Regions from separate parts of the Streptomyces sp. NPDC002779 genome, predicted to be linked through region 1. Evidence: riboswitches for the same ligand, from Rfam matches in the RefSeq annotation. Region 1 holds a riboswitch; the other holds the start of a gene.
What was found. Region 1 has a riboswitch for cyclic di-AMP ahead of ACFYW5_RS23795 (LysM peptidoglycan-binding domain-containing M23 family metallopeptidase). Riboswitches for the same ligand answer to the same signal wherever they lie in the genome.
Positions count from the first base shown of each region.

Region 2: linked by a shared signal. The riboswitch ahead of ACFYW5_RS16080 (C40 family peptidase) and the one ahead of ACFYW5_RS23795 (LysM peptidoglycan-binding domain-containing M23 family metallopeptidase) in region 1 are both predicted to bind cyclic di-AMP.

Region 1 is NZ_JBIAQC010000008.1:236,821-240,684, forward strand. Features, by position in the region: gene ACFYW5_RS23785 (SIMPL domain-containing protein) at 1-415, opposite strand, end outside; gene ACFYW5_RS23790 (SGNH/GDSL hydrolase family protein) at 538-1,323, opposite strand; gene ACFYW5_RS23795 (LysM peptidoglycan-binding domain-containing M23 family metallopeptidase) at 1,542-2,498, opposite strand; cyclic di-AMP (ydaO/yuaA leader) riboswitch at 2,503-2,670, opposite strand; gene ACFYW5_RS23800 (tyrosine-protein phosphatase) at 3,155-3,864, shown strand, end outside.
Region 2 is NZ_JBIAQC010000005.1:127,608-131,471, reverse strand. Features, by position in the region: gene ACFYW5_RS16095 (urease subunit alpha) at 1-805, opposite strand, end outside; gene ACFYW5_RS16090 (urease subunit beta) at 798-1,109, opposite strand; gene ACFYW5_RS16085 (urease subunit gamma) at 1,120-1,422, opposite strand; cyclic di-AMP (ydaO/yuaA leader) riboswitch at 2,082-2,285, shown strand; gene ACFYW5_RS16080 (C40 family peptidase) at 2,289-2,762, shown strand; gene ACFYW5_RS16075 (ATP-binding protein) at 2,888-3,346, opposite strand; gene ACFYW5_RS16070 (helix-turn-helix domain-containing protein) at 3,559-3,864, shown strand, end outside.

The DNA of each region.
Region 1 (3,864 bases):
CGTCCTGGTACTTGTACACCGGCGTCAGGGACAGCCCCTCGGTACGCACGTCCTGCTCGGCCACCCCGCGCTCGCGCACCGCGTTCAGCAGGGCGTTCGCGGCCTTGCTCTGGGCGTCCTGGGCGGCCTGCGCGGTCTTGCCGACGGCCTCGACGCCGACGCTGACGACGGCCAGATCGGGAACGGCGGTCGCGGAGCCGACCCCGGTCACCGTGATGGTCGACGACACCGGCGAGCTGCGCACGGCCGAGGCGGCGGGGCCGGCCGGAGCCGTCACCGAAACAGCAGCGGGGCTCGCCGGCGCGGCACCGGCGCCGGCCAGCGCGGTCGCCGGAGCGGCCGCGAGGAGCGGCAGACCGAGGGCGAGGAGGGCGACGGCGACGGTGGCGGTGGGACGGGGCAGCGGTACGGTCATGGCCGACCTTCCGGGCGTGCGGACGGGACGGGCCCATCCCAGCACCGGGGTCCGCACGCGCGCGTGCACCACTCCCCCGCCGTCACCTCACTGGTCGAGCCCGCCCCGGCCCCGCGCCTGCCTCAGACGGCCGTCTCGATCCACATCCTGATGTCGCCCGGCGACAGACTGCCCTTGGCGATCACATGGTCGCCCGACGACTCCCCCCGCAGCCGCCGCCCGAACCACGGCACCAGGTACTCGCGTGCCCACTGCACATCGTCGCGCCGGATCTCCAGGGTCCCGCGCGGCGGCAGCGGCGGCCAGGGCTGGTCCGGGTCGGCCGGTACCTCCAGACCGAGGACCTGTCCCGCGCGCAGCGCCACCCGCGTGTGCCCCTCGGGCGACAGATGCAGCCGGTCGGTGTCCCAGGCGCGCCGGTCCTGCACGGTCTTGAGGGACCACAGGTCCAGCACCGGGCAGCCGTACCGGTCGGCGATGGCCCGGACATGGAGGTTGTACGTGGCGATCTTGCCGCGCAGATGCTTCAGCACCGGCACGCCACGGGTGTCGAAGCCGGTGGTCACCATGACGGTGCCGGCGGCCTCGGTGAGCCGGGCCACGGCCCGCTCGAACCGCTCGGCGACCTCGTCGGGGTCGGTGCCGGGCCGGATGATGTCGTTGCCGCCGGCGCAGAACGAGACCAGGTCCGGGGCGAGTTCGAGCGCCCTCGGGAGCTGGTCGGCCACGATCTGGTCCAGCAGCTTCCCGCGTACGGCCAGGTTCGTGTAGCGGAAATCCCCCTCGGGGCGGCGGTCCGCGAGCAGTACCGCGAACCGGTCGGCCCAGCCGACGAACGCCCCGTCCGGGCCGGGGTCGCCGACGCCCTCGGTGAAGCTGTCCCCCAGCGCCACGTACGACCCGATCACTGCTCTGTTGTCACTCTTCGAATCGTCTGCCACACCGGGTCATGATTCACCTTCTAATGTGACCTACGCGACCGTAGGCAGGGGTTGACGGTCGGTGAGATACCCCACTCTTCAAGGCTTCACCAATTCCGGAATAAAAACACCGAAGGCCGGACCCGGGGATCTGGGTCCGGCCTTCGGTGGCGTGTCGGACAGGTGGTTCCTCAGCGGCGCGTCCGTCAGACGGAGACGCCCTTCGCGCGGAGGTAGGCGACCGGGTCGACGTCCGAGCCGTAGTCCGGCGTGGTGCGGATCTCGAAGTGCAGGTGCGGGCCGGTCGAGTTGCCGGTCGAGCCGGAGAGACCGACCTGCTGGCCCGCCGTCACCGACTGGCCGCTGGAGACGGACAGCGAGGACAGGTGGGCGTACTGCGCGTAGTGGCCGTCGGCGAGCCGGATGACGACCTGGTTGCCGTACGCGCCGGCCCAGCCGGCCGAGACGACGGTGCCCGCGCCCACGGCCTTCAGGGAGGTGCCGGTCGGCACGACGAAGTCGACGCCGGTGTGGTAGCCGCTGGACCACATGCTGCCCGCGACCTTGTAGGCGGTGCCGACCCCGGCGCCGGAGACGGGGGAGCTGAAGCCGCCGGCGGAGCTCTGCGCGGCCTGCGAGGTGGTGGCCGCCTCGGACTCCGGAGCCTGCGAGGACTCCGCGGCCTCGGAGGACTTGGCGGAGCTCGACGAGGAGGACTCGGCGGACGAGGACTTCGTGGAGGACTTGGCGGCCGGCTTCTCGGCGGTGTCCGTCGTGGCGGCTCTCTTGCCGATCGACAGCTTCAGGCCGGGGTGGATCAGCGCCGGGTCGTCGCCGACGGCCTCACGGTTGTCCGCGTAGAGCTTCTCCCAGCCACCGCTGACGTTCTGCTCGTTCGCGATCTTCGAAAGGTAGTCCCCCGAGCGCACCGTGTACGTCGTGGCGGTGGCCTTCTTCGCGGTGGCCTTCTTCTCGGCCGCCTTCTTGTCCGCGGTCTGGACCGACTGAACGGCCTTCTCCGGAACGGACTGCGACGGGGCCGCGTGGGCGCCGGTGGCCCCCAGGAGCGGGAGGGCGAGTGCGGCGCCACCGGTGCCGGCGACGGCGATCGAGCGAGTGAAGCGCAGGGCCTTGGGACGGCGGTGCTTACCCTTCGCGGGCATGGCGATTTCCTCTCCGGCGCCTACGAGGTGAGCTGTCGGGTGCGGACTGGAGATGTCCGGCCGCGCGCTGGGCGCGACTTGACCCCGAGCCTGTTCCGGGAACCGGACCAGGCGGTGGTGCCTGTGGGTCCCCCGCTCCTGCCGTGCACGGGTGAGTGGGTGCGGGTTCCGAGCAGCGGCAGGATTAGGCGTTCCGCTCGGAGTGGTGGCGAACGTAAGCGACCAAGACGCAAAGGGACAAGCAGAAGGTTCCACATGAAGCCGTACCTCTTGATCCCTTGTGGGAATTCCTCGTCACTTTGCGTGCATTAAGGAGGGGCCGTTCCCGCAAACGCCCTTGAGAAACGGGTGAATTACGTGAACATGACGGGCGACACTCGGTCACGGATATGACGCTGCTCACGTGACGCTGCTCCACACCCCTTTATTCCAGAGCGAGTTGGAAGGAAGGCTGCAATTCGGACAGAACGCTCAGAAGCGGCGCAGATGGAGAACTGTCACATCATGGTCGACGCGCTAACCCGCGATGAATCAGCAGGATTTCCACGGTGTTCGCCCGTTTTGCCGCATTCAATGAGCGGCCGGTATGCATGTCGTATCGTCAAGGCGTGCCCGTCGGCGAGCCGAGCCGGCGGGATCCGGTGGGAGGAGCCCCAGTGACGCAGCAGGTCCCGTCGACCGAGCCCGAGCTGGCCGGAGTGCGCAACTTCCGTGACGTGGGCGGGCTGCCGACCACGGACGGACGGCGGGTGCGCTACGGCGTGCTGTTCCGCAGCGGCCACCTCGCGCACGCGACCGAGCAGGACACGGCGTTCCTCGACTCCCTCGGCCTGCACACGATCTTCGACTTCCGCAATGTGGCGGACCAGAAGCTGGAGGGCCCCGACGTCGAGCTCACGGGTGTCCGGAATGTGAACCTCCCGCTGTCGGACCCCGCGGACGGCGCCGAGTTCTGGAAGATGGTCCGCGACGGCGAGATCGAGCAGCTGCGGCAGATCCTCGACGACGGCAAGGCCGCGAACCGGATGATCGAGTCGTACCGCACGATCGTCAAGGAGCGCACCGCCGAGCACTCCCAGGTGCTGCGTTCCCTGGCCGAGGACAGCGTTCCGGCCCTGATGCACTGCGCGGCGGGCAAGGACCGGGCCGGCCTGTCGATCGCGGTGACGCTGCTCGCCCTCGGCGTGGAGCGAGAAGCGATCCTCGCCGACTACCTGGAGTCCAACGCCAAGCACCGCCGCTACAAGGTGCAGCGCAACAACACCCACACCCCCGAGGTCATGGAGCTGCTCAGCCCGCTCTTCGACGCGCGCGCCGAGTACCTCACGGCGGCCTTCGACACCATCGAGGAGACCTGGGGCGACGT
Region 2 (3,864 bases), on a different contig from region 1:
CGGCGAGGGTGTCACCGACGAACCCGGCCTCGTTCAACGTGTCGGTGTGGATGGCGACCTGGATGCCGGTGCGGTCGGCGACGGTCAGCGAGGCGTCGATGACGGCGGGCGTGGAGCCCCAGTCCTCGTGCAGCTTCAGCCCCATCGCGCCGCCGCGGATCTGCGACAGCATCGCCTCGTGCGAGACGGTGTTGCCCTTGCCGAGGAAGCCGACGTTGAGGGGGTACTGCTCCATCGCCTCCAGCATCCGCGCCAGGTGCCAGGGCCCCGGCGTCACGGTGGTCGCCTTGGAGCCCTCGGCCGGTCCGGTGCCGCCGCCGATCAGCGTGGTGATCCCCGCCGCCAGCGCCTCGTCGGCGATCTGCGGGCAGATGAAGTGGACGTGCGCGTCGATGGCGCCGGCCGTGAGGATCCGGCCGTTGCCCGAGATGATCTCGGTCTCGGGGCCGATGACGAGGTCGGGGTGGACCCCGTCCATGGTGTCGGGGTTGCCCGCCTTGCCGAGGCCGGTGATCCGTCCGTCGCGGATGCCGACGTCCGCCTTGACGATCCCCCAGTGGTCGATCACGACCGCGCCGGTGATCACCGTGTCCGGGGTGCCTTCGGCGCGCGTGGCACGCGACTGTCCCATGGACTCGCGGATGACCTTGCCGCCTCCGAACACGGCCTCGTCACCGGAGAGTCCGGGACCGCCGGAGCGGTCCTCCTCGATCTCGACCAGCAGATCGGTGTCGGCGAGCCGGATCCGGTCGCCGGTCGTCGGGCCGAACAGGTCGGCGTACGCGGCCCGGGAGATCTCAGGCATCGAGGGCACCTCCGGTCTCCCCGCGCAGTCCGGGCACGACGCGGGCGCCGGCCAGCGGGACGAGTTCGACGTCGACGGGGATGCCGGGCTCGAAGCGCACGGCGGTGCCGGCGGCGATGTTCAGGCGCTTGCCGCGGGCGGCGGCACGGTCGAAGTCCAGGCCGGGGTTGGCCTCGGCGAAGTGGTAGTGGGAGCCGACCTGGACGGGCCGGTCGGCGGCGTTCAGGACGGTCAGCCGGGTGACCTCGCGGCCCTCGTTGAACACGACGGGCTCGTCCGCGAACAGGATCTCTCCGGGAATCATCGCAGCCCCCTCAGACGATCGGTTCGTGGACGGTGACGAGCTTGGTGCCGTCCGGGAAGGTCGCCTCGACCTGGACGTCGTGGATCATCTCCGCGATGCCGTCCATGACGTCGTCCCGGGTGAGCAGCTTGCGTCCGGAGGCCATGAGCTCGGCGACCGTACGGCCGTCCCGCGCGCCTTCGAGGATGTGCGAGGTGATGAGGGCGACCGCCTCCGGGTGGTTGAGCCTGAGCCCGCGGGCCCGACGCTTCTCGGCCACGTCGGCCGCCACATGGATCAGCAGTCTCTCTTGCTCGTGCGGGGTCAGTTGCACAGCCCACCTCACAGTCCTCGCTCCGGACCGTGCGGGGCCCGGTTGCCGCTGCCACGGGCAAAGTCCCTGGTGGCGTGGAGGGAGGCTAGTTGGACCGGGTTTCGGGCACGTTAACCGAGCTGTGACCCGTCAGGGGCCCAGGGCGCCGCCTCCGGAGCTGCCGGCCGGGCGGAAGCCGGTGGGGGGCCGGGCGAGCGATCCGGCGGCCCGGACCGAGGAACTGACGCGCATTCGGGCCCCACGCCGGCGCGCGCACTGCGGGTGTTGGACGGCGAGCGCCGCACGGCTCGTGTCACGCTGCCGCCTCGCCCGGACAGTTGACGCAGGTGAGCCCGGTCCGGCCATTCGGCGATGGCGTCGAGGCGTCCGGACCGGAGTCGAAACGGACCAAAGGAGGTACCCCCTTTCGGCGTAGTCGTGTCTCCTGCCGTGGGCCCGTCAGGGTTGCGCAACGAGGCTAGGCCCTCACCCGAAAGAGACGTTCCGGTGCTGGTCCGGGCATCCTCCGTAGCCTCGACGCTGGTTCGAACGGAGCAGTGTCCACCCGAACGGGTGAGTGGTGAGTAACGCCACAAATCCCCGGTTCCGTTGGGATTTTCGGACATCCGTGAGCCAAGATCCCTGACTGACGACAAGCCCCCGCCACCACGGCGGGGCGATCCGGGCGGACGCCGAGTCCTGCCGCCGCCCGGATGACCGGTCGACAGGAGTGGATCGGCAGGAGTGGAGGACCCGAGCACGACGGGTCGCCGGCACGGATGTCCGTGCCGAGCAGCCCTTGGGGTGAAGCCGCATCGCGGCCGGGCAACTTCGCCAGCCCGAATCCGACAGGTCATCCTTCACAGGCGGCTGACGAAGGGTTGCGCATGACTGCGCTCAATCGTGTCCCGTCGCTCATGGCCCGGGCCGGTACGGCTTCGGCTCTGACCATCGCCGCCGTGGGCGGTTCGCTCGTGGCCCCGGGCCTCTCCGCGGAAGCGGAGGCGGCTACGCCGGCGACGAAGGCACTCCAGGTCGCGGCCTCCAAGAAAGGCTCCCCGTACAAGTACGGCGCCACGGGCCCGTACCGCTTCGACTGCAGCGGGCTCACGCTCTACTCGTTCAAGAAGGCGGGCAAGAAGCTGCCTCGTACGGCGGCCCAGCAGTACAACAAGACACGCCACATCTCCGCCAAGAGCCGCAAGGCCGGCGACCTCGTGTTCTTCCACTCGGGGTCGAACGTCTACCACGTCGGCATCTACGCCGGGAAGGGGAAGCTCTGGCACGCCCCGAAGACCGGGGATGTGGTGAGGCTGCAGAAGATCTGGACCAAGAGCGTCTGGTACGGCCGGGTGAGCTGACCGGCCACCCGAAGGGCGGTGGCGCCCCTGACACGCCGCCGCCCTGACGGGTGCCCGAGTGACCGCCGCGAGGAGCCGGACCGCTCCCGGGGCGGTCAGCGCTGTACCGCCCGCAGGGGCGCTCGCTAGGGCTCCTGCTGACCGGCGGTGGTGACCGGCTGGGCCGGTACGGTCCAGGGAAGTTCGATGGAGACCGTCTTGCCGCCCTCACGGGTCGGCCTGACTCTGAGTCGGCCGCCGCACTCGGCGGTCAGCCAGCGGATGATGACCAGACCGCGGCCGTTGTCCTGCTGGACAGCGGCCGGCAGTCGTTTGGGGAACCGCGGGTGGCTGTCGGTGACCCCGATGCGCAGGTGTTCGTCATGGCTCAGTTCGAGGTCCACCGTGAAGGTGGGTGACTGGCCGAGGGTGTGCTGTACGGCGTTGGTGGCGAGTTCGGAGACGATGAGCCGGATGGTGTCGGCCACGTCCGTCCCTGCGGGCAGTCCCCATTCCTCGAGAGTGCTGACCACATAGCCGCGGGCCGCGGAGACCGAGGCGGGATCGCTCGGCAGAGTGACGGATGCTTCCAGATGGTCTGCCATGGCGGCGTCGTCCCTTTCCCACGGGACCGCGGTCCGACACGGAGCGGATGGTTCGAGTACGGTCCCGGACTGGTGCTTCCTCGCCAGACTGCCATTACCGCGTCGGTCACGGTGGCGATCCACCAAGATATGCATATATCTGTCGCTCGATGCGGTGAACTCTGCGACGCGAGAGCGTATTTGGGCGGCCCGGTTGGAGTAAGGAGTAGCGCATGCAGCACGGTCCCGCGGTACGCCGCCGGAAGCTGGGCGCCGAACTGCGTGCGTTGCGCGCCGGTGCGGGGCTCACCAGTGGTGAGGCGGCGCGGCTGGTGGGCTGGCACCAGTCGAAGGTCAGCCGGATCGAGACCGGCGCCAGCGGGGTGAAACCGGCCGATGTGCGGTTACTGCTGGACGCCTACGCCGTCGCCGACTCCCAACTACGGGAGTTGCTGCTGGTATTGGCGGGCTCCGACGACGGCGCGGGCCGGCACCACTGGTGGCACGCCTACCGCGGGGTGCTGCCGCCGACCTACCGG